3 regions of the Duganella sp. HH101 genome follow, and region 3 is predicted to be linked to each of the others. Evidence: predicted binding sites of a transcription regulator. Region 3 holds the regulator's gene; each other region holds the start of a gene.
What was found. The regulator sigma-54, encoded in region 3, starts transcription at its own class of promoters, with help from an activator protein. The targets are predictions, from matches to a motif close to TGGCANGNAANCTGCTTT.
Positions count from the first base shown of each region.

Region 1 (9,837 bases), on a different contig from region 3:
CGCTGGAACGCAGGGTCAGCGACACCCTGGCGTTCATCGGCCAGGAGCCGGCCTTGAAGGCGCTCGGCGCACGCAGCCTGGCGATACTGGGCTTCTCAGAAGGCGGGACAGTGGCGCCGCTGGTCGCCGCGCGCAGCCCGAAGATAGGCTGGCTCGCCACCGGCGGCAGCGGTGGCCTGCCGCAGAGCGAAATATTCCTGATCTTCGCCGACCGTGGCGTGGAGCCCTATGCCAAGCCGTTTTCACGCGAGATCTTCCTGAAGACCTATGCCGCGATCAAGGCCGATCCGCAAAGCCTGGACAAGGAATTTTTCGGGCATCCATATCGCTACTGGAGCTCGCACCTGTTCTACGATCCGCTGACCACCTACGCCAAATTGGATATCCCGATCATCGCCGCCATGGGCGAGAAGGACGACAGCGAGGCGATCGAATCCGGACGAGCCTTGCGCGACTACTTCGCAGGCCATCCGGAAAAGAACTTCACCTTCATCGAATACCCCAACGCAGGCCATGCGCTGCAAGCGCCGGACAAGGCCAATCTGCAGGACTTCATCGCCGGCCTGGCGGCGTGGTTCAAGTCTGGCGTCAAGCGCTAGCGCGAACAGGCTCGATCAGCGCCTGCCAGTCATCCGCGCAGCGCACCACGTCGCCGACGACGATGATGCTTGGGCTGCCTAGGCCGCTGTCGCGCAGTGCCTGCGGCAGCTGGCCCAGCGTGGTAAGCAGCTGCCGCTGGTTGTCGCGCGTGGCCGACTGCACTACCGCCACCGGCGTATCGGCCGCAGCGCCACCTGCCAGCAGGCCGGCCTGGATCGCGTCCACCCGCGCAACGCCCATGTAGATCACCAGCGTCAGGCCGCTCTGCGCCAGCGCCTTCCATTCCGGCTCGGACTCCGCATCCTTGCCATGCCCGGTGACGAAGGTGACGCCCTGGCTCCACGAACGATGCGTCAGCGGTATGCCGATGCTCGACGGCGCGGCCAGGCCGCTGCTGATGCCCGGCACCACATCCACCTCGATGCCGTGCGCGCGCAGCGATGCGCGTTCCTCGCCCCCCCGGCCGAACATGTACGGATCGCCGCCCTTGAGCCGAACCACGCGATGCCCCGCCCTCGCCTCAGCGATCATCAGCCGCTCGATGAATTCCTGCGGCGTGGATGCGCAGCCGCCACGCTTGCCAACCTGGATCACCCGCGCCGTCGATGGCGCGAAGGAGAGTATCTCCGGGTTGACCAGGTCGTCGATCAGCACCACGTCTGCACGCTCGATGGCGCGGACGGCCTTTAACGTCAACAGTTCCGGGTCGCCGGGACCCGCGCCTACCAGGGTTACGCTGCTCATCATGTTCTCCTTAACCTGCGGCGGCCAGCGCCGCGCTGACCATTTCGTCGATTTCGCCGGTGATGTTGGACAGCACCCCCGCCACCACCGAAAACTCCTTGCCCGCGTGCCCGGCCCGCGCCGCGACGATGCGCGCATTGAAGGCCACCATGCGCGCCTGGCGGTTGATCGTATCGATATCGGTGATTACGCCGCGCAGCTGCTTGCGCATCAGGCGCGCATTCTTCTTCGCCTGCTCTTCATAGATGCCGGTGATGGTGTTGAGGATCGCCAGCGTCGGCGTGGTGATGCGCACCAGCTCCGCCAGCAGCTCGCCGGCCTGCGACGAGCCCTGCTCGATCGCCTTCAAGGTACGCTCGCCCAGGTCGGCGAAGGCGACGATCTGCCGGTCGCCATCCCGCTTGCCGAAGTAGGCGTCATGCAGTTCGGGGCAGAACACGCCCGGTAAACCGTCCGCCTCGGCCAGCAGGGACTTGTGCGCGCCACGGAACAGCGCCAGCGCCTCCTGCGCGGTGGCCGCTCCATCCGCATGCCCTTGCGACGCTAGCAGCGCATACAGCACGATGCGCTGCGATGTGAAGCGGCGACGGCCCGACAGATTGATCAACGCCCCGAACACTTCGCCGGTCAGCGGCTTCTTTGAGGCGCCCTCCGGCGCCATGGGTGGCGTGGTCATGTCCATCAGGCGGCTTCCTTCGCGGGATGCGCCTGTTTGCGGTACAAGAACTCCAGCACCGCCGTGCGGTATTCCATGTAGCGCGCATCCTGCGCCAGCGCCACGCGGTCACGCGGACGATCCAGCCTCACGTCGACGATCTCGCCTATCGTGGCAGCCGGGCCGTTGGTCATCATGACGATGCGGTCCGACAGCAGCACCGCTTCGTCCACATCGTGCGTCACCATCACCACCGTCGAACTGGTTGCGGCGACGATCTTGAGCAGCTCGTCCTGCAAGTGTGCCCGGGTCAGCGCGTCCAGTGCGCCGAAGGGTTCGTCCATCAGCAGCACTTTCGGCTCCATCGCCAAGGCACGGGCGATGCCGACGCGCTGCTTCATGCCGCCCGAGATTTCATGCGGACGCTTGGCCTCCGCCGCAGTCAGGCCAACCAGCGCCAATGCCTGCATGGTGCGCTCCCGCAGCTGATTACGCGATTCGGTCTTGCCGAACACCCGCTCCACGCCGAGGAAGATGTTTTCATAGCAGGTCAGCCACGGCAGCAGCGAGTGATTCTGGAACACCACCGAGCGCTCCGGCGACGGCCCAGCGATCTCGCGGTTGGCGCATAACAGCACGCCGTCCGTCGGCTTGAGCAAACCGGCGATCAGGTTCAGCAGCGTCGACTTGCCGCAGCCGGAGTGGCCGATCAGCGTGATGAATTCGCCCTTGCGCACCGTCAGGTCGATCTCGCGCAGCGCGTGGAACACGCCCTTCCGGGTATGGAACACCATCTCCACGCCTTCGATATCGATGAATTTTGGCTCGTCCATGATCGCAGTCCTTTAGTTGGATACTTGTTCGTAGGTGAAGGCACGGGCCAGCGCCATCAGCGCCTGTTCCAGCAGCAGCCCGACCACGCCGATGGCGACGATGGCGATGATGATGTGCGGGACATTGAGGTTGTTCCACTCGTCCCACACCCAGAAGCCGATACCCACGCCGCCGGTCAGCATCTCCGCCGCGACGATCACCAGCCATGCGGTGCCGATCGACAGCCGCACGCCGGTCAGGATGTAGGGTAGCGCCGACGGCAGCAGGATCTTGGCCAGCACCTTCCACTCCGACAGGTTCAGCACCTTGGCCACGTTCATGTAATCCTGCGGCACGCGCTGCACGCCGACGGCGGTGTTGATGATCATCGGCCAGATCGAACAGATGAAGATCGACCATATCGCCGCAGGGTTGGCTGACTTGAACACCAGCAGCCCGATTGGCAGCCAGGCCAGCGGCGACACAGGCTTGAGCAGGCTGATAATCGGCCCGAACATGCTGCCGATGAAGTGCACGCGGCCGATCAGGAAGCCCAGCGGAATACCCACCAGCGCCGCCAGTCCAAAACCCACCGCCACGCGCTGCAAGGACGCGAGGATGTTCCAGCCTATGCCCTGGTCGTTCGGGCTTTTGCTGTAGAACGGATCGGAGAACAGCTTGACCGCTTCCTGCAAAGTCGCCAGCGGCGTCGGGAAGGCGCTGTTCTTGATGGTGATGATCTGCCAGACCAGCACCAGCAGCGCAGCCCCCAGCAAGGGCGCGATGATCTTCATCGCGGTGGCGGATACCCGCTGCCGCGTGCGCGCCGTGGAGTTGGCGGCGAGCGGACGGCGTGGACGACGGATCGGCGCCGCTGCTACCGGTTCGGCGCTATCGGGTTTGAGCATGGCGTTCATGGCATTCCTTTATCAGGCTTTGATCTTGAAAGAGGCGGCGAACGCTTTCGGGTTCTTGCCGTCCCAAACGGAACCATCCATCATCTTCGACGTGCGCAGCGGGCTTTTAGGCACCGGCGTCTTGGTCATCGCCGCCGCATCCTTGTACAAGTCGATCTGGTTGACCGAGGTGGCGACGGCCAGGTAATCCGGGTCTTCCTTCAGCAGGCCCCAGCGGCGGTGCTGCGTCATGAACCACATGCCGTCCGACAGGTAAGGGAAGTTGACCGCGCCGTCGTTGTAGAACTTCATGTAGTTCTGGTCGTCCCAGGTCTTGCCCAGGCCATTCTGATAGCGGCCCATGATGCGCTGGTCGATGGCGTCCTTGCTGGTGTTGACGTAGGACTTGTCGGCGATGACCTCGGCCATCTTGTTCTTGTTGGCCAGCGAGGAATCGATCCATTTGCCGGCGTCGAGGATGGCGGCCATCATCGCGCGGCAGGTGTTCGGATACTTCTTGGCGAATTCCAGCGTCGAGCCGAGCACCTTCTCCGGATGGTCTTTCCAGATGTCCTGGGTGGTGGTGGCGGTGATGCCGACGCCGTCCATGATGGCGCGGTGTCCCCACGGCTCGCCCACGCAGAAGCCGTCCATGTTCCCGACCCGCATATTGGCCACCATCTGCGGCGGCGGCACCGTGATGACCTTGGCGTCCTTCATCGGATTGATGCCGTTGGCGGCCAGCCAGTAGTACAGCCACATCGCGTGGGTGCCGGTCGGGAAGGTCTGGGCGAAGGTGTATTCGCGCTTGTCGGTCTGCATCAGCTTGGCCAGCGACGGACCGTCGACCGCGCCCTTGTCGGCCAGCTTCTTCGACAACGTGATGGCCTGGCCGTTGTTGTTAAGGCTCATGAGCACCGCCATGTCTTTTTTCTGGCCGCCTATGCCCATCTGCACGCCGTAAAGCAAGCCATATAGAACATGGGCTGCATCGAGATCGCCATTGGCCAGCTTGTCGCGCACGCCGGCCCAGGAGGCCTCTTTGCTCAGCACGAATTTGACGCCGTATTTTTTATCGAAGCCCAGCACCGACGCCATCACCACCGATGCGCAATCGGTCAGCGGAATGAAGCCGATCTTGATTTCTTCCTTCTCCGGCTTGTCCGAACCCGCCGCCCATACCCCACCCGTAGACAAACCCAGCATGCTTCCTCCCGCCACAAGACCTGCGCTTTGAATGATTTGACGGCGCTTGGTATCGACGCCGGCTTGTTGTTCTTTGTATTCCATCGCAAATCTCCAAAAAAAAAGTCTACCCAGCGCGAACGGATTCGCGTGTGTAGACGTCGTTGTCTGGTGGACCTCGCCGCCGTTGGCGAGGTACAGCAAGCGCATCGTTGCGCTTGCCTAAAGGCTATGCAATGACCATGCCAGCAAGTCTTCAGGGGGAAAAGGCAGAAATCCGGAGGGCGGCAGCGCCATGCGATGGCGCAGAAAACGCACCGCGATTGCGCAGTGCATCATTTTGGACGGGATTTAGCCGAGCAGGTCTTCTACATCGATGATGCGCTGGGCCACCTCGGACAGCTTGAGGTTTTTGCTCATGGCCATGCTGCGCAGCTTTTGGTAGGCCTGCTCTTCGCTGAAACGTTGGCGCTCCATTAACAGGCCCTTGGCGCGCTCGATGATCTTGCGCTCGGCCAGCTTGCTCTTGGTGTCGGACAGTTCGTCCAGCAGCTTCTGCTCGCGCTTGAAGCGCGCCAGCGCCACCTGCAGCACCGGCTTGATGCGGTCGCTCTGCAGGCCGGCCACGATGTAGGCCGACACGCCGGCCGCCATGGCGGCCTCCATGCTCTCGGTGTCATCGCTCTCGGTGAACATGACGATGGGACGGCGCTCGTCGCGGGTGGCGATGACGATGTGCTCCAGCACATCGCGCGCGTCGGATTCGGCGTCGACGATGATCATGTCGGGCTGCAGCTGGGCGATGCGCTCGGGCAGGTACATGTCCGGCGGCAGCGAGGCGATGATGTCGTAGCCCGCTTCCAGCAGGCCGATGCGCAACGCGCGCGCGCGTTCGGCCTGCGCGAGCAGGGAGGCGTCGTCCTCGTCGCCGGCGTGGATGATGGTGTTGACGACCACTATGCGTAAATGTTTCATGACTCTTCTGCAAGCAAGAATCAAACCATTCTACGGCACACGGCCAACGATCGGCCAACATGCCTCTAGCGCTGCATGCCCCAGCGACGGATAGTCAACGTTTCCAGTGGACGGAAAACCACGTTCTCCACCAGCAGGCCGATCAGGACGACGGCGGCCAGGCCGGCGAATACCTTGTCGGTATAGAGCTCGTTGCGGTTCTGGAAGATGTACCAGCCCAGTCCGCCCTGGCCGGCCGTGGTGCCGAATACCAGTTCGGCGGCGATCAGCGTGCGCCAGGCGAAGGCCCAGCCTATCTTCAAGCCGGCGAGGATGGACGGCAGCGCGGCCGGCACCAGGATGTGCAGCACCAGGCGCAGGCCGCGCAGGCCGTAGTTGCGGCCCGCCATGCGCAGGGTCTCGGGCACGCCCTGGAAGCCGGCGTAGGCGCCCAGCGCCAGCGGCCACAGTACGGCGTGCACGATGACGAATATCAGGCTGGCGCGGCCCAGGCCGAACCACAGCAGCGCCAATGGCAGCAGCGCGATGGCTGGCAAGGGGTTGAACATGGAGGTCAGCGTTTCCAGCAGGTCGCGGCCAATGCGGGTGGACGCGGCCAGCGCGGTGAGGACGAAGGCGGCCAACACGCCCACCGCGTAGCCTTGCAGCAGGACGGCCAGCGAGGTGCGCACGCGGTCGAGCAGTTCGCCGCTGGCGATGCCGGCGATGAAGGCTTGCGCGGTTTGCAGGAAGGTTGGCAGCAGCAGGTCGTTGTCGGTCCAGATGGCGGCGGCTTGCCACACGGCGGCCAGCAGGAGCAGGATAAAGGACTTGCGCAGCCAGGCCTGCTGCCATGCACGCTGAAGCGGCGGCGCGGCGGCGGCCGCCGTGCGCGGTGCGTAGTCGGCGGGGATGTATTCGTATTCCTGGCGGATCGGTGGATCGAAGGACAAGCTCATAGCGCGATGCTCCGGTCCAGTGGCGGTGCGACGACCGGCGCATCGAACAACAGGCTGTGGATGCGTTGTGCGGCGGCCTGGAACTCCGCGCTGCCGGCGCTGTGCAGGTCGAACTGGTGGCTGTTCAATTCCGCCCTCACCCGCCCCGGATGCGGCGACAGCAGCAGGATGCGATTCCCCACCACCAGCGCCTCCTCGATCGAGTGCGTGACGAACAGCAGCGTGAAGCGCAACTCTTCCCACAAGCGCCCCAGCTCCTGCTGCATATTGCGCCGCGTGAGCGCATCGAGCGCGGCAAAGGGTTCATCCATCAGCAGCACTTCCGGCTGCATGGCGAGCGCACGCGCGATCGCAACGCGCTGCTTCATCCCGCCGGACAGGGTATGCGGATGGGCGTTTTCAAAGCCGCCCAGGCCCACCTTGGCGATCCAGTGCATCGCCCGCTCCTCCGCCTCGTGACGGCGCAGGCGCCTGGTCATCAGCAGCGGGAACATCACGTTCTCCTTCAGCGTCTTCCATGGCGGCAGCTGGTCGAACTCCTGGAACACCACGATGCGGTCAGGCCCCGGCCCCGTCACGGCAGCGCCATCGATGCTGATGCCGCCGGCGCTGGGCGCGAGAAAGCCCGCGGCAGCCTTCAGCAGCGAGGACTTGCCGCAGCCGGAGGGCCCCAGCAGCACAAAGCGGTCGCCCCGGTACACGTCGAAGCTGACGTCATGCGTCGCCCGCGTGCCGCCGTATTCGAGGCTCACGCCGCTGGCTTTCAACAAAGGCGCAACCGCACCGGCGGGGCGCACGACTTGCAGTGTCATGGTCTCACCCGCCCTGCGTAATGACAGGGTCGTCGAAGAAGTAGTCGCGCCAGCTGGCCGGCTGCCTCTTGATCGCGCCCACGCGGTACAGGAACTGCGAGAGGCCGTAGGTGTTCTGCGGCTCCACGCTGAACTGCACCTGCGGGTTCTTGATGATCTTCAGCAGCAGGTTGCGATCCACCTTGCTCTTGCTGATGCGGATGTACGCGTCGGCCGCGCCCTCCGGATTGCCGCTGGCGTATTTGGCCGCCTCCGCCAGCGCGGCGGTGAAGGCGCGATAAGTCTTGGGATTCTCGTTGCGGAACTTCTCGGTCGCATACAGCACGGTGGCCGAACTCGGGCCGCCCAGCACATCGTAGGAATTCAAAATGATGTGCGCATTCGGATTGCCGGCCAGCTCCTGCTCCTGGAACGGCGGGTTGCCGAAGTGGGCGTTGATCTCCGTACCGCCTGCAATGACGGCCGCCGTTGCATCAGGATGCGGCAAGGTCTGGGTGAATTTATCGAGCCGCGCAAAATCCTTCTCGCCCCACTGCCTGGCCGCCGCATATTGCAGGATGCGCGACTGCACCGACACCGTCACCGCCGGCAGCGCGATGCGGTCCTTCTCGGTCAGGTCGGCGATAGACTTCACTTTCGGGTTGTTGCTGACCAGGTAGTAGGGGAAGCTGCCCAGCGACGCCACGCCTTTCACGTTCTGCCTGCCCGAGGTGCGGTCCCAGATCGTCAGCAGCGGGCCGACGCCGGCGCCGGCGATGTCGATGGCGCCGGACAGCAGCGCGTCGTTGACGGCCGAGCCGCCGGACAACTGCGTCCACTCGACCTTCACATCCACACCGTTCTTGCGGCCCTGCTTTTCGATCAGCTGCTGGTCCTGCGCGATGTTCAGCAGCAGGTAGACCACGCCGAACTGCTCGGCGATGCGGATGCGCCCTTCGGCCTGCGCGGCGGTGGCGAAGCTGAGCGCGAGGGCGGCGGCGATCACGCGGGAAGTCAATCTGGACATGGGTTTCCTTGAAATTAGAAAGGCGTATCGCCTTCGATGGTGGTGCGATACAGCTTGCGGCGCAGATGATCCGGCGTGCCGCCGGCCAGGTGCATCAGCGAGCGGTTATCCCAGAACACTAGGTCGTGCGGCGCCCAGCGGTGACGGTACACATGCTCGGGACGCACGCTGTGCGCAAACAGCTCGGCCAGCAGCGCGCGGCTTTCGTCCGGCGGGATGCCGACGATGCGCGTGGTGAAGTGCTCGCTGACGAACAGCGCCTTGCGGCCCGTCTCCGGGTGCGTGCGCACCACCGGATGCATGACCGGGCGCACCTCGGCGATCTGCTCCGGCGTCAATGGCGGGCGGTAGGGATTGCGGCGGCGTAGTTCCTCGTATTGCGCCAGGTAGCTGTGCTCCGCGCGCGCGCCCTGCACCGCGAAGCGCAAGGCCGCAGGCAAGGTGTCCCAGGCCAGGTGCATATTGGCGAACAGCGTATCGCCGCCTTCGGCCGGCAGCTCCTGCGCGTGCAGCATCGAGCCCAGGCTGGGCGTTTCCTTGTACGACAAATCGGAATGCCAGAAGTGGCCGGCGTCGCCAAGGCCGATCGGCTTGCCGTCTTCGATGATGTTGGAGATGACCAGCACCTCCGGATGCGAAGGCAGCTGGAAGTTGCGCAGCACGTGGATTTGCAGCGGCCCGAAACGGCGGCTGAAATCCACCTGCTGGCGCGGGGTGATGCGCTGGTCGCGGAACACCAGCAGGTGGTGCTCCAGGTGCGCCTTGTGGATGCGGTCGAACGCCCGCGGGGACAAAGGATGGTTGAGGTCCAGTCCCAGGATCTCCGCGCCGAGCGGCGCGTCGAACAATTCGATGTCAAAAGCGGGTTGGAGAACGGCAGACATGGCACACGCCCAGTGAATGAGTATGTGCCCAGTCTATGCCGCTTCCCTTATTTAGAAAACGAAGCTTACCTGATATCGATATATGGAATCTTTATCAGCCCTGCTCCGCTTCGTACTCGCTCAGGCGCTTGGCCACGCGTGGCGCCAGTTCGTGGGCGGCGGTGACGGTCATTTCCAGATCGTGCAGCTTGCCGTCCTTCAGGCCGTAGACCCAGCCGTGCACCGTGACGTTCTGGCCGCGGTCCCATGCGTCCTGCACGATGGTGGTCTGGCAGACGTTGGACACCTGCTCGACCACGTTCAGCTCGCACATGCGTTCCGCGCGCAGC
Region 1 is NZ_LRON01000011.1:107,177-117,013, reverse strand. It holds gene DUGA2_RS18560 (alpha/beta fold hydrolase) at 1-599, shown strand, start outside; gene cobA (uroporphyrinogen-III C-methyltransferase) at 589-1,344, opposite strand; gene DUGA2_RS18550 (type IV pili methyl-accepting chemotaxis transducer N-terminal domain-containing protein) at 1,355-2,026, opposite strand; gene DUGA2_RS18545 (ABC transporter ATP-binding protein) at 2,026-2,832, opposite strand; gene ntrB (nitrate ABC transporter permease) at 2,845-3,729, opposite strand; gene DUGA2_RS18535 (CmpA/NrtA family ABC transporter substrate-binding protein) at 3,742-4,914, opposite strand; gene DUGA2_RS18530 (ANTAR domain-containing response regulator) at 5,245-5,868, opposite strand; gene DUGA2_RS18525 (ABC transporter permease) at 5,934-6,806, opposite strand; gene DUGA2_RS18520 (ABC transporter ATP-binding protein) at 6,803-7,618, opposite strand; gene DUGA2_RS18515 (ABC transporter substrate-binding protein) at 7,623-8,624, opposite strand; gene DUGA2_RS18510 (TauD/TfdA family dioxygenase) at 8,639-9,508, opposite strand; gene can (carbonate dehydratase) at 9,603-9,837, opposite strand, start outside.
Region 1: the regulator sigma-54 is predicted to act here: its motif matches at 5,124-5,141, upstream of DUGA2_RS18535 (CmpA/NrtA family ABC transporter substrate-binding protein).

Region 2 (9,837 bases), on a different contig from region 3:
TCGACCACCGGCCTTACCAGATCGTCGTCATGCCGGTCAAGGCGCCGATCACCATCGGCTGGATCGTCATGACCTTCCCGATCGACCGCCAGCTGGCCACCGACATGCGCGAGGTCAGTTCGCTCGACACCACCGTGCTGACCCGCGACCCGCAAGGCAAGTGGCTGGCCGTCGGTTCGACCTTCAACGGCCCGACCGCGCAGACCGTGGTCGACCAGCTGCAAGCCTTGTCCACTGCGCCCACGGGCCCGTTCGACCTGATGCTGGAAGCGGGGCAGTACAGCGCGCGCCTGCTGGCCATCGGCCAGTACGGCGACCAGACCGCCAACGTGCTGCTGGCCCGCTCCATCGACGAAGCGACCGCCGAATACAGCCGCCTGGAACGCTGGCTGATCGGCCTGACGCTGGGCGGCATCTTCCTGTCGGCGCTGGCCATCGTGTTCACCGCCAAGCGCATCGCACAGCCGATCAGCGAACTGGCCGACACCGCCAGGCGCTTGGAGCAGGGCGACTACAAGGGCCAGATCGACACCAGCCGCGAAGACGAGATCGGCGCGCTGGCGCATGCCTTCGACTCCATGCGCGAAGGGATCGCCAAGCGCGAGCAGGAAATCCGCCGCCTGGCGTACTGGGACACGTTGACCAACCTGCCGAACCGCGCGCAGTTCGTGCTGCTGCTGGACGACGCCCTGGCCGAAGCGGCCAAGCGCGAGGAATCCGTGTTCGTGCTGATGATGGACCTGGACCGCTTCAAGCACGTCAACGACGTCATGGGCCACAGCTTCGGCGACGCCTTGCTGCGCCAGGTGGCGGGACGCTTGCAGCTGCTGCTGGCCAACCGCCGGCAATCGTCGGCGCAAGTGGCGCGGCTGGGTGGCGATGAATTCGCCGTGCTGCTGCCGGACTCCGACCTCGATTCCGCGCAGCGCATGGCGGCCGAGATCCTGCAGGCGCTGGAGACGCCGCTGTCGCTGGAAGACCAGATGGTCGACATCGGCGCGGGCCTGGGCATCGCCGGCTATCCTGAACATGGCAACCACGGCGAGGCTTTGCTGAGCATGGCCGAGGTGGCGATGTACGCGGCCAAGCAGCGCAACGACGGCGCCGTGGTCTACGACGCGGCCATGGACAAGTCCAGCGAGAAGAGCCTGTCGCTGCTGACGGAGCTGCGCAACGCCATCGAGCGCAACGAGTTCCGCCTGCATGTGCAGCCGAAGATCATGCTCGATACCGGCAAGGTGGTGGGCATGGAGTCGCTGGTGCGCTGGGTGCACCCGGAGCGGGGCAATGTGTTCCCCGACGAGTTCATCCCCTTCGCCGAACAGACCGGCTTTATCCGCGTGCTGACGCGCTGGGTGATGGAAAAGTCGGCGGAGCTGTGCCATGAACTGGCGGCCAAGGGCTATCCGCTGAAGGTATCGGTCAACCTGTCCACGCGCGACCTGCTGGACCAGGACCTGCCGGCCAAGTTTGCCGAAACGCTGGCCCGCCACAAGCTGGCGCCAAGCTCGTTCTGCCTGGAGATCACCGAGAGCGCGATCATGGACGATCCGGTACGCGCCCAGAACACGCTGGAGCGCCTGAGCGCGATGGGCGTCGATTTGTCGATCGACGATTTCGGCACCGGCTACTCGTCGCTGGCCTACCTGAAGCGGCTGCCGGTGAATGAGCTCAAGATCGACAAGTCCTTCGTTCTGAACATGGAGAACGATGTCGGCGACACCAAGATCGTCCGCTCGACGATCGACCTTGGCCACAACATGGGCCTGCGCGTGGTAGCCGAAGGCATCGAGAGCGAGGCCGTATGGCGGCTGCTGGCGGAGTTGGGCTGCGACCAGGGCCAGGGCTACTTCATGAGCCGTCCCATCCCCGGCGACCAGCTGATTGCCTGGCTGGAGAAATGGCGGGCGCCCATCGCCATCCCGGCGCCGGACTACAGCGAAGTCGAAATGGGCAGTTGATTTTTCGGATGCGCGCATCGCGCTCTATCCGGAAAATTTGCATTTTGGCTAGCTGAATCTGCAGTACATCGCATACTCTGGACGACCATGGCGTGGCCTCCTAAGATGGCGGATTCCATCTATCTGAGGAGGCTTTTCATGCAGCGTTTAATCGCCGGTATCCTTGTTGCCGCCGTCGTCTACGGCTACGTTGGCGCGGCTGAATCGCCGGTCTCGCCGCCATTCAAGCCCGCTGCATTGAAGCTGCAACGGGGGCCGTCGAACGAGGTGCTGGTGCTCGGCACGGCCCACCTGTCGCAACTGCCGAAGACCTTCGATCCCGCTAATCTGAGTTTGCTGATGGACCGCCTGGCAAGCTGGCAGCCGAAGGCCATCGCCATCGAAGCGCTGTCCGGGACGCAGTGCGCTTTCCTGCGCGCCTATCCCGAGCGTTACGCCGATACGGTCAAGACCTATTGCTGGGACACGGCGCCCGCCGCCAGCGCCACCGGCCTTGACGTGCCGGCCGCCACCGCACAAGTAGACCGCCTGCTGGCTGCCTGGCCGTCGGCGCCATCGGCAGGCCAGCGCCGTCAGCTGGCGTCGCTGTTCCTGGCGGCGGGCGAACCCGCGTCCGCAACGGTGCAATGGCTGCGCCTTCCGGCCGAAGAACGGCGCGCCGGCGACGGCTTGACCGACAAGCTGGTGGAGATCCTGGACAAGCTGCGATCAAAACGCAATGAAGACTACCTGATCGCCGCCCAGCTGGCCGCACGCTGCGGGCATGAACGGGTGTACCCGATGGATGACCACACGTCCGACTTCGACGTCGCCGATGAAAAGGCCTACGGCGCGGCGATCATGAAAGCGTGGGACAACCCGTACAGCGCGACGCGCAAGCGCCAGGACGATGCCTTGCGTGCCGACCTGGCGACACCGGCCGGCGTGCTGGCGATGTACCGTGCGTATAACGCCGCCGGCGCCGCCGAATTGGTTTTCCGCGGCGACTTCGGCGCCGCGCTGGAGGAGCCGTCGCCCCAGCATTTCGGCCGCAGCTACGTCAGCGCCTGGGAGACGCGCAATCTGCGCATGGCGTCCAACATCCGCGAGGCGATGTCCGCGCGGCCCGGCGGCCGCACCGTTGTCGTCGTCGGCGCATCGCACAAAGGCTATCTGGAAGCCTACCTGGACCAGATGCACGACGCGCGCATCATCAGCACCGACACGCTGCTGCGCGCCGAATAAAACACGCCGATAACGCTTTCCTATCATTGCTTATTTGTTACAAAGCAAGCTATGATCGACAGCTGCAGCCGTTGTGGCGACGGCTGTCATTGAACCCTGGCGGCGCCGCAGCGCGGTTCGCCGCTTCCGAATATTTTTCGATTTTACGGACTTTCGCATGAAGCATATCAAGCGCGCCGCTCTGGTGGCTGCCGTCCTGCTGGCGCACAGCGCCTCCGCCCAAACCTGCGCCGTTGCCGGCCCTGGCGTGAACTATCCCGCCACCCGCACCGTCGACCAGACCGATGACTATCACGGCGTCAAAGTAGCGGACCCTTACCGCTGGCTGGAAGACGCCAACAGCGACGAGACCCACGCCTGGGTCGTCGAGCAGAACAAGCTGACACAGAATTACCTGTCGCAGATCCCCGGCCGCGACGCGATCAAGAGCCGCCTGACCAAGCTGTGGAACTTCGAGCGCTTCAGCGTGCCGTTCAAGGAAGGCGGCCGCTATTTCTACAGCCGTAACGACGGCCTGCAAAATCAATCGGTGCTGTACACGATGAAGACGCTGGCCGACGTGCCACGCCTGCTGCTCGATCCGAACACGCTGGCCGCCGACGGCACCGTCGCCCTGGCCGGCCTGGCGGTGAGCCCGAACGGCAAATACCTGGCCTACAGCACCGCCGCTTCCGGCTCCGACTGGAACGAGATCAAGGTGCGCGACATCGACAGCGGCAAGGACATCGAAGACCACATCAAGTGGGTGAAGTTCTCCAGCACCGCATGGCTGCACGACGGTTCCGGCTTCTTCTACAGCCGCTACGACGAGCCGAAGGAAGCGACCAAACTGGCCGACGTCAACTACTTCCAGAAGCTGTACTTCCACAAGATCGGCACGCCGCAAAGCGCGGACACGCTGGTGTACGACCGCCCGGACCACAAGGACTGGGGCTTCGGCGGAGAAGTCACCGAAGACGGCCGCTTCCTGATCATCACCGCATCGCAGGGTACGGAGAACAAGAACCGCGTCTACTACAAAGACCTGTCGCGCAAGGACGCCAAGGTGGTGCCGCTGCTGGAGGACTTCGACGCATCGTATAACTTCATCGGCAACGATGGCATGGTGTTCTGGTTCCGCACCGAGCGCAATGCGCCGCGCGGACGCATCGTCGCCATCGACACCCGCAAGCCCGGCGTGTTGAACTGGAAGCAGATCGTGCCGGAGAGCGCCAACACCATGGTGTCCGCTTCCGTGGTCAACAACCAACTGCTGGTGGACTACCTGAGCGACGCCCACAGCCTGGTCAAGGTGTTCGACCTGAAAGGCAAGCCGCTGCACGATGTTGAACTGCCAGGCCTGGGTTCGGCCGGCGGCTTCGGCGGCAAGCGCACGGATACCGAGACCTTCTATTCGTACACCAGCTTCACCACGCCAAGCACCATCTACCGCTACGACCTGAAGGCCAACAAGAGCAGCGTGTATCGCCAGCCGAAAGTGGACTTCGACCCGGCCGCGTTTGAAACCCGCCAGGAGTTCTTCACCAGCCGCGATGGCACCAAGGTGCCGATGTTCATCGTGTCGAAAAAAGGCCTGAAGCTGGACGGCAGCAATCCGACTTATCTGTACGGCTACGGCGGCTTCAACGTCTCGCTGACGCCATCGTTCTCGGTCGCCAACCTGGCGTGGCTGGAAATGGGCGGCGTCTACGTGATGGCCAACCTGCGCGGCGGCGGCGAGTATGGCGAATCCTGGCACGCGGCAGGCACCAAGCTGCAGAAGCAGAACGTGTTCGACGACTTCATCGGCGCGGCTGAATGGCTGATCGCCAACAAGGTGACGTCGCCGGCCAAGCTGTCCATCGGCGGCGGCAGCAACGGCGGCCTGCTGGTCGGCGCGACGATGACGCAACGTCCGGACCTGTTCGCGGCGGCTATCCCGCAGGTGGGCGTGCTGGATATGCTGCGCTTCCATAAATTCACCATCGGCTGGGCATGGACCTCGGACTACGGTTCATCCGACAACGCCGACGAGTTCAAGGCGCTGATCAAGTACTCGCCGCTGCATAACCTGAAGAAGGGCACCTGCTACCCGGCCACCATGATTACCACGGCCGACCATGACGACCGCGTGGTGCCGGCGCACAGCTTCAAGTTCGCCGCCACCGCGCAAGCCGACCAGGGTGGCGCGGCGCCTATCCTGATCCGCATCGACAGCAAGGCCGGCCACGGCGCAGGCAAGCCGACCACCAAGCAGATCGAGGAAGTGGCGGACCGCTGGGGCTTCCTGAGCCGCGCGCTGAAGATGGACGGCGCCGCACAGGCGGTCAAAGCCGCAGGCCAGCAGTGAGGCCCGCGCCGGCCACCGGGCCGCTGCTGCTCGCCATCCTGATGCTGGGCGTGGCGCCAGCGGCGCCGGGGCTGGCAAGCGCCGCCGACAGCGCGGCCGCCACGCCTGCGCCGGCATCGGCGAAGAAGATCGTCGATGCCACGCGCGGCCTGCAATCGCAGCCGGGCTTCATCGACGTCTGGCGCGACACGGACAAGGGCAGGGTACTGCTCTCCGTGTCGTCGTTAAGCCAACCCTTTCTGCTGCTAAGCTCCTTGCCGTATGCGCTGGGCTCGAACGATGTCGGCCTCGATCGCGGCCAGCCGGGCGAGATGCGCATGGTGCGCTTTGAAAAACACGGCGCCCGCCTGTTCCTGGTGCAGGAGAACACCAGCTTCATCGCCGCCTCTGCGGACAAGGACGAACGCGCGGCCGTCGCCGAGTCGTTTGCCAGCGGCGTGCTGTGGTCCGGCGAGATCGTCGCCAGCGAGGGCGAACGCCATCTGGTCGATTTCTCCAGCTTCCTGCTGGCCGACCGCCACGGCATCGCCGCGCGGCTGGCCGCCGCCAAGCAAGGCGGATATCAGGTCGATGCGGCGCGCAGCGCAGTGCTGGCCGAGCAGGCCAAGGCCTTTCCCGACAACGTCGAACTGGAGGCGCTGCTGACATTTGCCGGTCCGGGCCAGGCCGACTACGTGCGCCAGGTGGCCGCGGACGCAAGCAGCCTGTCGCTGCGCCAGCGCATCAGCATGGTGCGCCTGCCCGCCGTCGGCGCGCAGGCCGGCGCTTGGCGGCCGCGCAGCTATCATCCGTACTCCGGTGGCTTCGACGTCAACTACTACGACTTCGCCACGCCGCTCGCCAGCAGCATCGACGTGCACTGGCAGGTGCGGCACCGCCTTGAAAAGACCGATCCGTCGGCGGCGGTCAGCACCGTCAAGAAACCCATCGTTTACTACGTCGACCGTGGCGCGCCGGAGCCGGTGCGCTCGGCCCTCATCGCGGGCGCCTCCTGGTGGGCCAGCGCCTTCGAGAAGGCCGGCTTCAAGGACGCCTACCGCGTCGAGCTGCTGCCCGAGGGCGTGGACGCGATGGACATCCGCTACAACGTGATCCACTGGGTGCACCGCGCCACGCGCGGCTGGTCCTACGGGAACGCGTTGGCCGACCCGCGCACCGGGCAGATCATCCGTGGCGCCGTCACGCTGGGTTCCCAGCGCGTGCGCCAGGACATCCTGATCGCTGAAAGCCTGCTTGCGCCGTACGGCAGGAACGCCCCGGCCGACAAGCAGAAACTGGCCGAAGCGATGGCGCTGGCGCGCCTGCGCCAGCTGGCCGCGCACGAGGTCGGCCACACGCTGGGCTTCGCCCACAACTTCGCCGCCAGCCGCATGGGCAATGGCTCGGTGATGGATTACCCGCACCCCATCCTCAGGCTGGACGCCAAGGGCAACGTCGATATCGCCGATGCCTACGGTGTCGGTGTGGGGCCGTGGGACGACTACATCGTCAAGTACATCTACGGCGACTTTGGCGGCGGCGCGCAGGAACAGGCTGCGCTGGCCAAGCTGCGCGCCGATGCGCGCGCGGCCGGCATGCTGTACTCCAGCGACCAGGACGACCGCTCGCCCAGCTCCAGCCATCCCGACGGCCTGCTGTGGGACTTCGGCCCGGACTCGATCAAAACCTGGGACCAGCTGGGCGCCGTGCGCCAGCGCGCGCTGCAAACCTTCTCGGTCGATGTGCTGCCGGATGCACGCCAGATCGGCGAGCTGGAAGCGAGGCTGGTTCCCGTCTATCTGCTGCAGCGCTATCAGGGCGAGGCCGTCGCGCGCTTGATCGGCGGCGGCGATTTCGATTACGCCAGCAGCGGCGACGTCAAAGCCGGCATCGCCAAGGCTGGCGTCAAGGCCACGCCGGCGGCCGTGCAGCGCCAGGCCCTGAGCCGTTTGGTGGACAGCCTGCGCGCCGAGTATTTGGCGTTGCCGGCCGGCGTGCTCGATATCCTGACGCCGCCGGCGATGGGCCATGAACGCAGCCGTGAGTACTTCGCCACCCGTATGGATTCGGTGTTCGACGCCTTCTCGATCGCCGAGGCGGGCGCCGCGCAGACCGCCGGCTTCCTGCTCGACCCGGCGCGCATCAACCGCGTCGCCTGGCAGCACGCGCGCGACGCGCAGCAGCCGGGCGTGCAGGAGGTGCTGGCGCTGCTGCTGCAAAAGACCTGGAAGCGCGAGCCGGTACCGGCCTCGGTGGCAGGTGGCGAGGCGGTACAGCTGGCCGCCAACTGGGTCGTGGTCGACGCCACGCTCAACCTGCTCGACGGCGGCAAGCTGCATCCGCAGGTGGCGGCGGAAGTGCGCCAGTCCGCGCGAGAGCTGGCGCAGTGGCTGCAGAAAAATCCGGGCAAAGGCGTCACCGCCGACAGCCGCAAGCAGGCCGCCGAGCTGATAGCGGCCTACCTGAGCGATCCGCGCAGCGTCAAACTGCGCGCCATGCCGGCGATCCCGCCGGGCGCCCCGATCTGACCCGCCAACGCCGTGCGCACCAACATGACGCCTTATTTCGGTGCGCACGGCCTTGGTGCAGCTTCATGCACAAAATAAAAACACCGTGAAATCAAGTACTTAAAATTTGCACCAAATTGGAACGAATATTGCTTTTAACGATACTCGTTGTCAATTTTTGCATTATTTTGGGGAGAGATTTTGATGGGTGGATACAAAGACGGCGCCGATGCATTGTTCATATTGCTCGGCGCCATCATGATTTTGGCCATGCATGCCGGTTTCGCGTTTCTAGAGCTGGGCACGGTGCGCAAGAAAAACCAGGTCAACGCGCTGGTCAAGATCCTGGTGGACTTTGCCGTATCGACGATTGCGTATTTTTTCGTCGGCTACAGCATCGCCTATGGCGTCAATTTCTTCTCCTCGGCCGAGGTGCTGGCCGCCAAGAACGGCTATGAGCTGGTCAAGTTCTTCTTCCTGCTGACCTTTGCCGCCGCCATCCCGGCGATCATCTCGGGCGGCATCGCCGAGCGGGCCCGCTTCCATCCTCAGCTGATCGCCACCGCGCTGCTGGTGGGCCTGGTCTATCCGTTCTTTGAGGGGATAGTCTGGAACCACCGCTTCGGCGTGCAGGAGTGGCTGGCCTCGGCCTTCGGCGCCGAGTTCCACGACTTCGCCGGCTCGGTGGTGGTGCACGCGGTGGGCGGCTGGATCGCGCTGCCGGCGGTGCTGCTGCTCGGCGCGCGCCGTGGACGCTACATGAAGAACGGCGCCATCGCCGCCCATCCGCCGTCGTCGATTCCCTTCCTGGCGCTGGGCGCGTGGATTTTGACGGTGGGATGGTTCGGCTTCAACGTCATGAGCGCGCAGGCGCTGGACAAGATGAACGGCCTGGTCGCCGTCAACTCGCTGATGGCCATGGTCGGCGGCACGCTGGTCGCGCTGCTGATGGGGAAGAACGATCCCGGCTTCGCCTACAACGGTCCGCTGGCCGGGCTGGTGGCGGTGTGCGCCGGCTCCGACCTGATGCACCCGCTGGGCGCGCTGGCCACCGGCTGCATCGCCGGCGCGGTGTTTGTGTGGATGTTCACCCTGGCGCAAAACAAATGGAAGATCGACGACGTGCTGGGCGTGTGGCCGCTGCACGGCCTGTGCGGCGCCTGGGGCGGCGTCGCGGCGGGCATCTTTGGGCAGAAGGCGCTGGGCGGCATAGGCGGCGTATCGTTCGCCGCGCAGCTGGGCGGCACCGCGCTGGGCGTGGCGATTGCGCTGGCGGGCGGCTTTGCCATCTACGGAGCGCTCAAAGCCACGCTGGGCCTGCGCCTGGACCCGGAGGAAGAGTTCCAGGGCGCCGACCTGTCGATCCACCGCATCAGCTCCACGCCGGAGCGTGAAGCAAATTGGTAAATAGTTAAGCTTATCGGTGTATCACCACCAGCAGCGCCTTCGCCTCGGTCTTGCCGACGTTGCGGATGATGTGCTGCTGGTCTCCCGGGTAGCGCGCCGTGCTGCCCAGCTTTACCTTCTTCTTGTCCGGGCCGACCTCCACCTCCACCGAACCGTGCAGCAGCGTCAGGTGCTCCTGCGCGCCGGGATCATGGCCCTGCGAGGCCAGTTCGCCACCAGGCACCAGCGTCAGTTCATACCACTCATATTTGCTGGCCAGCTCCAGCGGACCCAGTATGCGCAGCACATAACCGGCGTGATGGCCGGGCAGGGTGGGGATCTCGTGCGCCTCGATCACGCGCACCGTCTCGGTCTGCCGCTCGGCCGTCGCCAGCAGCTCGCCGATCTGCACGCCCAGCGCGTTGGCCAGCCGCCAGGTGATGGCGATGGT
Region 2 is NZ_LRON01000001.1:150,506-160,342, forward strand. It holds gene DUGA2_RS00495 (bifunctional diguanylate cyclase/phosphodiesterase) at 1-1,961, shown strand, start outside; gene DUGA2_RS00500 (DUF5694 domain-containing protein) at 2,100-3,185, shown strand; gene DUGA2_RS00505 (prolyl oligopeptidase family protein) at 3,343-5,514, shown strand; gene DUGA2_RS00510 (zinc-dependent metalloprotease) at 5,511-8,021, shown strand; gene DUGA2_RS00515 (ammonium transporter) at 8,205-9,407, shown strand; gene DUGA2_RS00520 (helix-turn-helix domain-containing protein) at 9,418-9,837, opposite strand, start outside.
Region 2: the regulator sigma-54 is predicted to act here: its motif matches at 8,139-8,156, upstream of DUGA2_RS00515 (ammonium transporter).

Region 3 (9,837 bases):
CGCCGAAGTGCTGGAGCGTGCCCACCACACCACCGTCGCCCACGGCGGCCGCGGCGCGGTGCGCGAAGTGTGCGAGCTGCTGCTGCACGCGCAGGGCACTTACCCGCGCGTGATGGCGCAGTTCCTGGTGTAACGGAGCGGCCATGCGTAAAAGAACAGCCCACCGCTGGCAGCTGACCATCGTCATGGTGGTCGGCGTGTTTGTCGCCGTCGGCAGCTTCTGGCTGGTGCAGGTGGTCAACCAGGCCGGCCAGGAAGCGCAGGAAGACCAGCACCGCAACGAGCCGGACTACATCATCGACCGCTTCAGCCTGGTGCGCATGAACAAGTCCGGCCAGCCGGCCTATATCATTTCCGGCGACAAGCTGACCCACCGCCCGATCGACGATTCGTCCGACATCGACAAGCCGTACGTGCACAGCCTGTCGGGCGACCAGCCGCCGATGAATATGCACGCCGACACCGCCCATGTCGACCAGGGCAATACGCGCGTCAAGCTCAGTGGTAATGTGGACGTGGTGCGCCCGGCGACGCCGAACGCGCAAGCCTTGCGCATGACCACGCCGACGCTGACCGTGTATCCCGACGAAGAACGCATGGAAACCGCCAGCCCGGTGGCGCTGGAGCTGGGCAAGACCACCGCCACCGGCGTCGGCATGAAGGCCAACAACGCCACCCGCCAGGTGCAACTGGGCGGACGCGGGCAGCTGGTGATGCCGCCGCGCGACGCCCGCTGACGAACCCAATACGATGAATGGAATGACGATGAAGAAATTGATACTCTCGGCCACGATGCTGCTGCTGGCGATGACCGCCGCGCACGCTGAAAAAGCCGACGCCAACAAACCGACCACGATCAACTACGACGACCTGCAGATCGACGACGTCAAGCAGATCAAGACGCTGATCGGCAACGTGGTGCTGACGCGCGGCACCTTGCTGATGAAGTCGCCGAAGGCGGTGATGACCACCGACCCTGAGGGTTATGACTTCGTCGTGCTGACCAGCACGCCGGGCACGCCGGCCACCTTCCGCCAGAAGCGCGACGGCGCCGGCGACCAGTGGGTCGAAGGCGAAGCCGAACGCATCGAATACAGCAACAAGACCGACCTGGTCAAACTGTTCTCGAAAGCCAAGATCCGCCGCCTGGAGGGCGGCCGCCTCAGCGACGAGGTCGACGGCGAATTCATTTCCTACGACAGCCGCAAGGAACAGTTCGCGGTGAAGAACAGCGTCACCGGCGAGAGCAAGCCGGGCGCCGGCCGCGGCACCATGGTGATCCAGCCGGTGATCCGCCCGGCGCCCGCGCCAGCCGCGTCGACCCCGCCTGCGACGGAGAAGTAAGCATGGAAGCATCCTGCGGTAGCACCCTGATCGTGCGCGGCCTGCAAAAGACCTACGGCAAGCGCCAGGTCGTGCACGACGTGTCCCTGCAAGTGGAATGCGGCGAAGTGGTGGGTCTGCTCGGCCCCAACGGCGCCGGCAAGACCACCTCGTTCTACATGATCGTCGGCCTGGTGCCGTCGGACGCCGGCAGCATCGATATCAGCGGCACCGACATCTCCTCGCTGCCGATCCACCGCCGCGCCTCGCTCGGCTTGTCCTACCTGCCGCAGGAAGCGTCGGTGTTCCGCAAGCTGACGGTGGAAGAAAATATCCGCGCCGTCCTCGAAATCCAGAAAGTGGACGGCAAGCCTTTATCCAAGGCTGCCATTGATGAACGGCTCAATACCCTGCTGGCCGATTTGCAGATCGAAAAGCTGCGCGAAAACCAGGCGCTGTCGCTGTCGGGCGGCGAACGCCGCCGCGTGGAGATCGCGCGCGCGCTGGCGACCAACCCGCGCTTCGTGCTGCTCGACGAACCATTCGCCGGGGTCGACCCGATCGCCGTGATTGAGATCCAGCGCATCGTGCGCTTCCTCAAGGAACGCGGCATCGGCGTCCTCATTACCGATCACAATGTGCGCGAGACGCTGGGCATCTGCGACCGCGCATATATCATCAACCAGGGCACGGTATTGGCTTCAGGCCGGCCAGACGACATCATCGCCAACGAATCGGTGCGTCGCGTGTATCTGGGTGAACACTTCCGCATGTAAAACCCATGAAACAGTCTTTGCAACTGCGCACGTCGCAGCACCTCGCGCTGACACCGCAATTGCAGCAGTCGATACGGCTGCTGCAACTGTCGACGCTGGAGCTGCACCAGGAACTGGAACAGCTGCTGACCGATAATCCGCTGCTGGAGCGCCTCGACGACCCGCTGGACCGCTCGCTGCGGCTGCTGTCGGACGGCGCCATCAGCCAGCAAGCCCCGGTCGGCGATGCGCCGCCGGAAGGCCCGCCCAACGCCCAGGAAGCGCCGGCCGCCGACGCCGACAACTACGACGGCCCGGCCGCCGACACCGAGAGCACCAGCAGCGACGCCGATGTCGACTGGAGCGACGCCGGCCGCAGCAAGGCGCCCGACGACGAGGACTCGCGTCCGCAGCTGGAGGCCAGCCACTGCACGCTGCGCGAGCACCTGATGGAGCAGATGCGGGTGACGGTGCTGGAGATGCGCGACCGCGCGCTGGTCGAGCTGATCATCGACGCGCTGGACGAAAACGGCTACCTCGAAGAACCGCTGGAGGAAATCCTGGCGCGCTTGCCGGAAGAGCTGGAGATCGACCTCGACGAACTGCGCACCGCGCTGTCGCTGCTGCAAAGCTTCGATCCGATGGGCGTGGGCGCGCGCAACGCGTCCGAGTGCCTGGCGCTGCAGATCAAGCGCCTGCCGGGCATACCGATGGTGACGCGGCGCATGGCGCTGGCCATCGTGGAAAACCACCTGACCTGGTTTGCGCAGCGCGATTTCAACAAGCTCAAGAAGGCGCTGCTGTGCGACGACGAGGATTTGCGCGAGGCGCAAACCGTCATCCGCCAGTGCAATCCGCATCCGGGTTCGGCCTTCGCGTCGGACGTGTCGGACTACGTGGTGCCGGACGTGATCGTCAAGAAATCGCGCACCGGCTGGCAGGTCAGCCTGAACAACGACGTCATGCCGCGCCTGCGCGTCAACGCCATGTACGCCAACCTGCTCAAGCAGGGAAAAGGCGAGGGCGCCATGGGCGCGCAGCTGCAGGAAGCCAAGTGGCTGATCAAGAATATGCGCCAGCGTTTCGACACGATACTGCGCGTCGCCCAGGCGATAGTAGAAAGACAAAAGAACTTTTTCTCGCACGGCGCGGTCGCCATGCGCCCCCTTGTGCTTCGCGAAATTGCTGATACACTGGGTCTACACGAGAGCACTATTTCTCGTGTAACAACTCAAAAATATATGCTGACCCCGCATGGCATGTTTGAGTTGAAATATTTCTTTGGTAGCCATGTCGCCACCGAAGCGGGGGGGGAAGCAAGTTCGACGGCGATACGCGCACTCATCGTGCAATTGACAGGAGCAGAAGACCCGAAAAATCCTTTATCCGACAGTAAGATTGCGGACATGCTGGGAGAACAAGGCATGGTGATTGCGCGACGAACTGTTGCCAAATATCGCGAAGCGTTGAAAATCCCGCCAGTCAGTCTCCGCAAGTCTTTGTAGTTATTCTGGTTCCTGCGCGCCCGGCAGTAATGGGCTACGCACTAACCGTAAGAAGCGACATTATCTCTAGGAGTGTGTATGAATCTCACCATCAGTGGACATCATCTCGAAGTGACCTCGGCCATCCGTGAATATGTGCAGAACAAGCTTGAGCGCGTCACCCGCCACTTTGATCAAGTGATTGATATTGCTGTCATCCTGACTGTAGATAACCTTAAAGAGAAAGAGAAACGCCAGAAGGCTGAAATCAACCTGCGTCTGTCGGGCAAAACCGTCTACGTGGAAAGCCTGTCGCAAGACCTGTACGCCGCCATCGATACCTTGATCGACAAGCTGGATCGGCAGGTCATGAAGTACAAAGCCAAGGTCCAAGAGCACGGCCACGATGCGATCAAGCATCTCCCGGATAGCTACGAACCCGCTGCCGCCGCCCTATAACAACGGCCCCGGCACCATCAAACTAAGGGCGCAGAGGCGCCCTTTTTTGCGCCCGGATAGTTTAGAGTAAACGTTTTCCAAATGTCTTCTGATGGGAGTGGCATGAAACGAACTAAACTATTTACAGCCTGGCTGCTGGCGCTGGCCGCCCCGGCCGCGCTGGCGTGCACCGCGCCGCCGCCGGCCGTGATCGATATCGACGCCAACAGCTATTACTCGGATGCGCATCACTCTGTCATCGATCCGGTGCTGCGGGCACGCAATATCGCCAACACCAAGCCCATCGACGACTTCCTGGCCGACGTGGCGAAAAACGCCAGCCTGGGCAACGCCGCCTGCGCGCTGGGCTGGCTGGAGAGTTGGGCTGGTCAAAAGGCCTTGTTGGGCAAACTGTCCAGCGAGCAGGCGTGGTATGTGCGCAAGTGGACCCTGGGCGGCATGGCGCTCAGCTATGCCCGCGTCAAACCGGCCGCCGGCGCGGCGCAGCAGCAAGCCATTGAAAGCTGGTTCAAGACGCTGGCCGACGCCACCATGGCGCACTCCGACGCGCACAAGGGCACGCGCAACAACCATTACTACTGGGAAGGACTGGCGGTGACGGCGGTGGGCGGCGTCACCGGCGACGAGCGTTATCTGGGCTGGGGCCGCAAGGTCTTCGAGCATGCGATGGGGCAGGTGGCGGCCGACGGTTCACTGCCGCCGGAAATGGAGCGCGGAGCCAAGGCGCTGCACTACCATGTGTTCGCCGCCGTGCCGCTGGTGATGAGCGCATCCATCCTGGACATCCGCTCGCCCAAGCTGGACCAGCTGATGCGCTTCACCATCGCCGCCGCGCAAGACCCGTCGGCGATGGAGAAGGCCACCGGCTTTGCGCAGGAGCGGGCCAACGGCAGCGAAATGTCGTTCGCCATCATTTATGCGCGGCACGAGGGCAGGGCGGAGCTGATGCCGGCCAAGGCCAACTTCCAGCCACGGCTGGGCGGCGACCTGAATCTGCCCAATCCGCTTGAGCATCTGGCGGCGCGCAAGTCGCAGTAGAATAGGGTTTTCTCCACGAACCCAAGCACCTCATGAGCGACTACGTCCACACCAGCGTCAGCAACGGAACCGGCTTCATCACACTGGACCGGCCCAAGGCCTTGAACTCCCTGTCGCTGGCGATGGTGCGCGATATTACGGCGGCGCTGATGGCGTGGCGCGACGACAGCGGCGTGGCCGCCGTCGTCATCCGCAGCAGCAGCGAGAAGGCGTTCTGCGCCGGCGGCGACATTCGCTTCTTCTACGACAACGGCCGCGCCACGCCGCAGGGCGGCAGCGCGCTGGTCGAGGATTTCTTCACCGAGGAATATGCGCTCAACCATCTGATCCATTTCTATCCCAAGCCGTATATCGCGCTGATGGACGGCGTGGTCATGGGCGGCGGCATGGGCGTGGCGCAGGGCGGTCCCGACTGCCGCGTGCGCATCGTCACCGAGCGGACCAGGATGGCGATGCCGGAAGTGAATATCGGCCTGTTCCCGGATGTGGGCGGCAGCTATTTCCTGTCGCGCGCACCAGGGCGCTTGGGCAGTTACCTGGGCGTGACCGGCGTCACCATCGGCGCGGCCGATGCGCTGTACGCCGGCCTGGCCGACCACTACGTGCCGGCCGCCGAGATGGCGGCCCTGTCGGCGCTGCTGGAGTCGACTGCTGGCGCGGCGTTGAAGGACGCCATCGCGGCCTTCGCGGCGCCGTTCCGCGCCGCCGTAGGCGAGGGCAAGCTGGCGGCCGAGCGCAGCGTCATCGACCGCCACTTCGGCGCCGCCTCGGTGGCCGCCATCGTCGGCTCGCTGAAAACGGACGACAACGCCTTCGCGCAAAAGACGCTGCAGGTGATGGCCACCCGTTCGCCGCTGATGATGTGCGTCACGCACGAGCTTGTCCGGCGCGGCGCCGCGCTGGATGTGGCCGAGTGCCTGCGCCTGGAGCGCACGCTGGTGCGCCACAATTTCGAGGATGGCGAAGTGATCGAAGGCGTGCGCGCGCTGGTGATCGACAAGGACAACACGCCGCAATGGAAACCGTCGTCGCTGGACGCGGTCGACGAGGCGATGGTGCAGCGCTTCTTCCAGCCGGTGTGGCCGGACTACGCCCACCCGCTGCGCCACCTGGACTGATCGCCGATGACTGTGGAACTGGACCGGCTCGACATCCAGATACTCAACCTGCTGCAGGAAGACGCCACCGTGCCGCTGCGGCGGATCGCCGAACAGGTGCACGCGTCCGCCGCCACCTGTCAGCGCCGCATTGCCCCGCTGCGGGCCAGCGGCGTGCTGGTCAAGGAAGTGGCACTGGTGGATCGCGTGCGGGATCAAAGACCCCGACGGCCACATCATCGAAGTGGTGCACTGGAGCCGCTGACTAAGCGCTGGGGGGGACGGCGGCGACAGTCAGTCTTAGTCCGAGCACCTTCATCAGCGCCAACGTGGTTTTCAGGGATGGCTCACCTGCCAATTGTGTGAGTCCTTGCGCCTTGGCGGCGATATCCAACGCCGCAGCGATATGCGCGGCATCACCGGTTTCGAATGCATCCGTCATGAACACTTCGATGGCTTCCAGGCTATTAAGCGCTTGCGTTGGATCGTAAGGGGAAAATTTTTCAGCCATGATCTCGCCTCCATTGATCGAGACCGCTTAAGCCTGCTCGCGGTGGCGCAGGATGACGCGTTCGGATTTTTGGAAGTAGGCCGCCAGTTGTTCGGCCATGTAGACCGAGCGGTGCTGGCCGCCGGTGCAGCCCACGGCCACCGTCAGGTAGCTGCGGTTGTCGGTCTTGAAGGACGGCAGCCACTTTTCAATGAAGATGCGGATGTCGTTCATCAGGTCCAGCGCACTCGGCTGGGCGTTGAGGAAGTCGATCACCGGCGCGTCGCGGCCGGTCAGCGGGCGCAAGGTCAGGTCGTAGTAGGGATTGGGCAGCGCCCGCACGTCGAACACGAAGTCCGCGTCCAGCGGCACCCCCAGCTTGAAGGCGAACGATTCGAAGAACAGGATCAGCGGCGCGCGCTCGATCGCCACCAGGTCCTTGACCCACGCCCGCAGCTTGTTGGCGCTCAGCTCCGAGGTGTCGATCACATGGCCCAGCTGCTCGATCGGCGACAGCCGTTCGCGCTCTTCCGAGATGCACTCGATCAGGGTGCGCCGCGCCGCCGGGTTCTGCCCTGGCCGCAATTCGTGCGACAGCGGATGGCTGCGCCGCGTTTCCGAAAACCGCGCCACCAGCGAATGTGTGTTCGAGGTCAAGAACATCACCTTGACGTCGTGCCCCTGCTGGCGCAGGCGCTCGACGTCGGCCGGCAGCGTCGCCAGCGATGCGGCGCTGCGCGCATCGACCGCCACGGCCAGCGCTTCCATTCCTTCCGCCACCAGGGTGTCCACCAGGCTGGCGAGCAGGGCGGGCGGCAGATTGTCGACGCAATAGTGCCCCGTGTCCTCCAGGACGTTCAGGGCGACGGATTTGCCGGAGCCGGAAATACCGGTAATGAGTACGATGCGCATAGTCCCCGATGATACCGCAGCCCGGCCAAGCTTGCCGAAAATGACCATCTTTTGTCCCGGCAACAATGCGAAAAAGATACTAAATTCCTTGCCAATCTAAATAGAAATAATTATCATTTGCGTTCATTTTTTCGAAACGCAGGGATGGGTATGTCTTTTACAAAAAAAACGATGGTTGCCGCGATAGCCGGCGTATGTGGTTTTGCTTCGGCGATGGCGGCCAGCGCCGTGGATGCACAGGATGCGGGGACGGTGGTGGTCAGCGCCACCCTGCGCGAACATAATCTGGCGTCGGCCCCGGCCTTCACCACCGTGCTGACGGCGGACGATATCGCCAAGTCGCCGGTCAACAGCCTGGCCGACTTGCTGCGCGAAACCGTGGGCGTGAACAACCAGAGCGATGGCACCGGCCGCGACGAGATCCAGATCCGCGGCCTGCCGGGCAAGTACACGCTGATGCTGGTCAACGGCCGCCGCCTGTCCTCCACCGGCGCGCTGTGGCGCGGCGGCGACTTCGACTTCAGCTCGATTCCGCTCAACAGCATCAAGCGCGTGGAAATCGTGCGCGGCCCGATGGCGGCGCTGTACGGTTCGGACGCCATCGGCGGCGTCATCAACATCATCACCAAGACCCCGACCAGGGACTGGAGCGGCGCCGTCACCGGCGAATACCGCACCATCGCCAGCGGCGACCGGGGCGACCAGTACCGCGTGGGCGCCTCGGTGGCTGGCGCCTTCAACGACGCCGTCAGCCTGTCGATTTCCGGCGAAGACTATGACCGCAAGCCCTGGTACAGCACCAGCGCTTCCGATCCGACCCGCCCGCCGCGCCTGGAGGAAAAGCGCGCGCAAAACCTGGTGTCGACGCTGACCTGGAAGCTGTCGGAAACGCAGAGCCTGGACTTCGACTTCGGCTACAACAAGGACGAGCGTCCGCTGGGCATGTTCTACTACAGCTACAACCCGCAATGGAACTACACCGCCAAGGACTTCCGCGCCCAGACCATCAAGCGCAGCACCTTCGGCGTGACGCACAAGGCGCTGTGGGGCTGGGGCAGCACCACCGCCTTCCTGAGCCAGGAAGAGACCCGCATCGACGACTTCAACAGCCGCTACAACAAGCCGCAGCAGCGCGTGCTGAGGGAGAAAAATACTTCCGCCAAAGTCTACGGCAGCACCGAGTTCGGCAATCACTCGCTGACCGCCGGCGTCGACCTGCGCCGCCAGGTCGTCAAGGATCCGCTGTCCTACCTGACGAGCGGCCAGTCGACCACCGACCGCTCGGCGGTGTTCGTCGAAGATGAAATCGCCCTGACCAAGCAGCTGAGCCTGACCCTGGCCGGCCGCGAAGACCACACCGACTTCGGCAACCACTTCACGCCAAAGTCCTACCTGGTCTACCAGGCGACGCCGGAGTGGACCGTCAAGGGCGGCGTCAACAAGGCCTTCAAGGCGCCGGACGCCTATCAACTCGTCAAGGACTACAGCATCATCAGCTGCGGCGGCGGTTGCTATCTGAACGGCAATCCCGACCTGACGCCGGAAACCAGCATCAACTACGAGTTCGGCGTCGAGTTCCACCGCAAGGGACTGAACGCCAGCGCGGCGGTCTTCAAGAACGACGTCAAGGACATGATCGTCTCCATCTACAGCCCCAATCCGCCGTCGCGCAAGTGGCTCAACGTCGCCAAGGCCAAGACCAGCGGCATCGAGTTGCAGGCCGACGCCGTCATCAATCCGGCGCTGTCGATCAGCGGCAACTACACCCGCCTGAACGCGAACTACACCGACGAATCCGGCAAGGAAGCCAAGCTGGATAACCGTCCGCGCCAGATGGCCAGCGTCAGCCTGAATTGGAACGCGGCCGCGTGGCTGCAGGGTTCGCTGGCGGCGCACTACACCGGCGAGCAGTCCTATGACGACGCCATGCTGCCGGCTTACACCCGCGTCGACGTGTCGGCTTCGGCCAAGGCCGGCCGCAACATCACGCTGCGTTTCGGCGTGAAGAACCTGACCGACGTCAACCTGGAGCAGAAGAGCAAAAGCTTCCAGACGTTCGAGCTGGGCCGCAACTACTACGTCAGCGCAGCGTATGCGTTCTAAGCGATGCTGATCCCCCTGACGGCGTTGTTGTTGACGCTGGCGGCGTGTGTGCTGCTGTACCTGAGCCACCGCCACCAGGGCTGGTTGCGCGCGCCTTTGCCGGCCTGGCCGGCGAGGGCGTCCGGCGTTGGCTTGCTGTTGCTGGCGCTGGCCTGCGGCTTGCGCTATTACAGCCC
Region 3 is NZ_LRON01000018.1:83,316-93,152, forward strand. It holds gene DUGA2_RS24155 (HAD family hydrolase) at 1-133, shown strand, start outside; gene lptC (LPS export ABC transporter periplasmic protein LptC) at 144-737, shown strand; gene lptA (lipopolysaccharide transport periplasmic protein LptA) at 766-1,344, shown strand; gene lptB (LPS export ABC transporter ATP-binding protein) at 1,347-2,099, shown strand; gene DUGA2_RS24175 (RNA polymerase factor sigma-54) at 2,105-3,583, shown strand; gene hpf (ribosome hibernation-promoting factor, HPF/YfiA family) at 3,662-4,021, shown strand; gene DUGA2_RS24185 (alginate lyase family protein) at 4,124-5,059, shown strand; gene DUGA2_RS24190 (enoyl-CoA hydratase/isomerase family protein) at 5,092-6,177, shown strand; partial or broken gene DUGA2_RS34580 (Lrp/AsnC family transcriptional regulator) at 6,190-6,381, shown strand; gene DUGA2_RS24195 (hypothetical protein) at 6,422-6,667, opposite strand; gene rapZ (RNase adapter RapZ) at 6,695-7,558, opposite strand; gene DUGA2_RS24205 (TonB-dependent receptor domain-containing protein) at 7,730-9,661, shown strand; gene DUGA2_RS24210 (hypothetical protein) at 9,665-9,837, shown strand, end outside.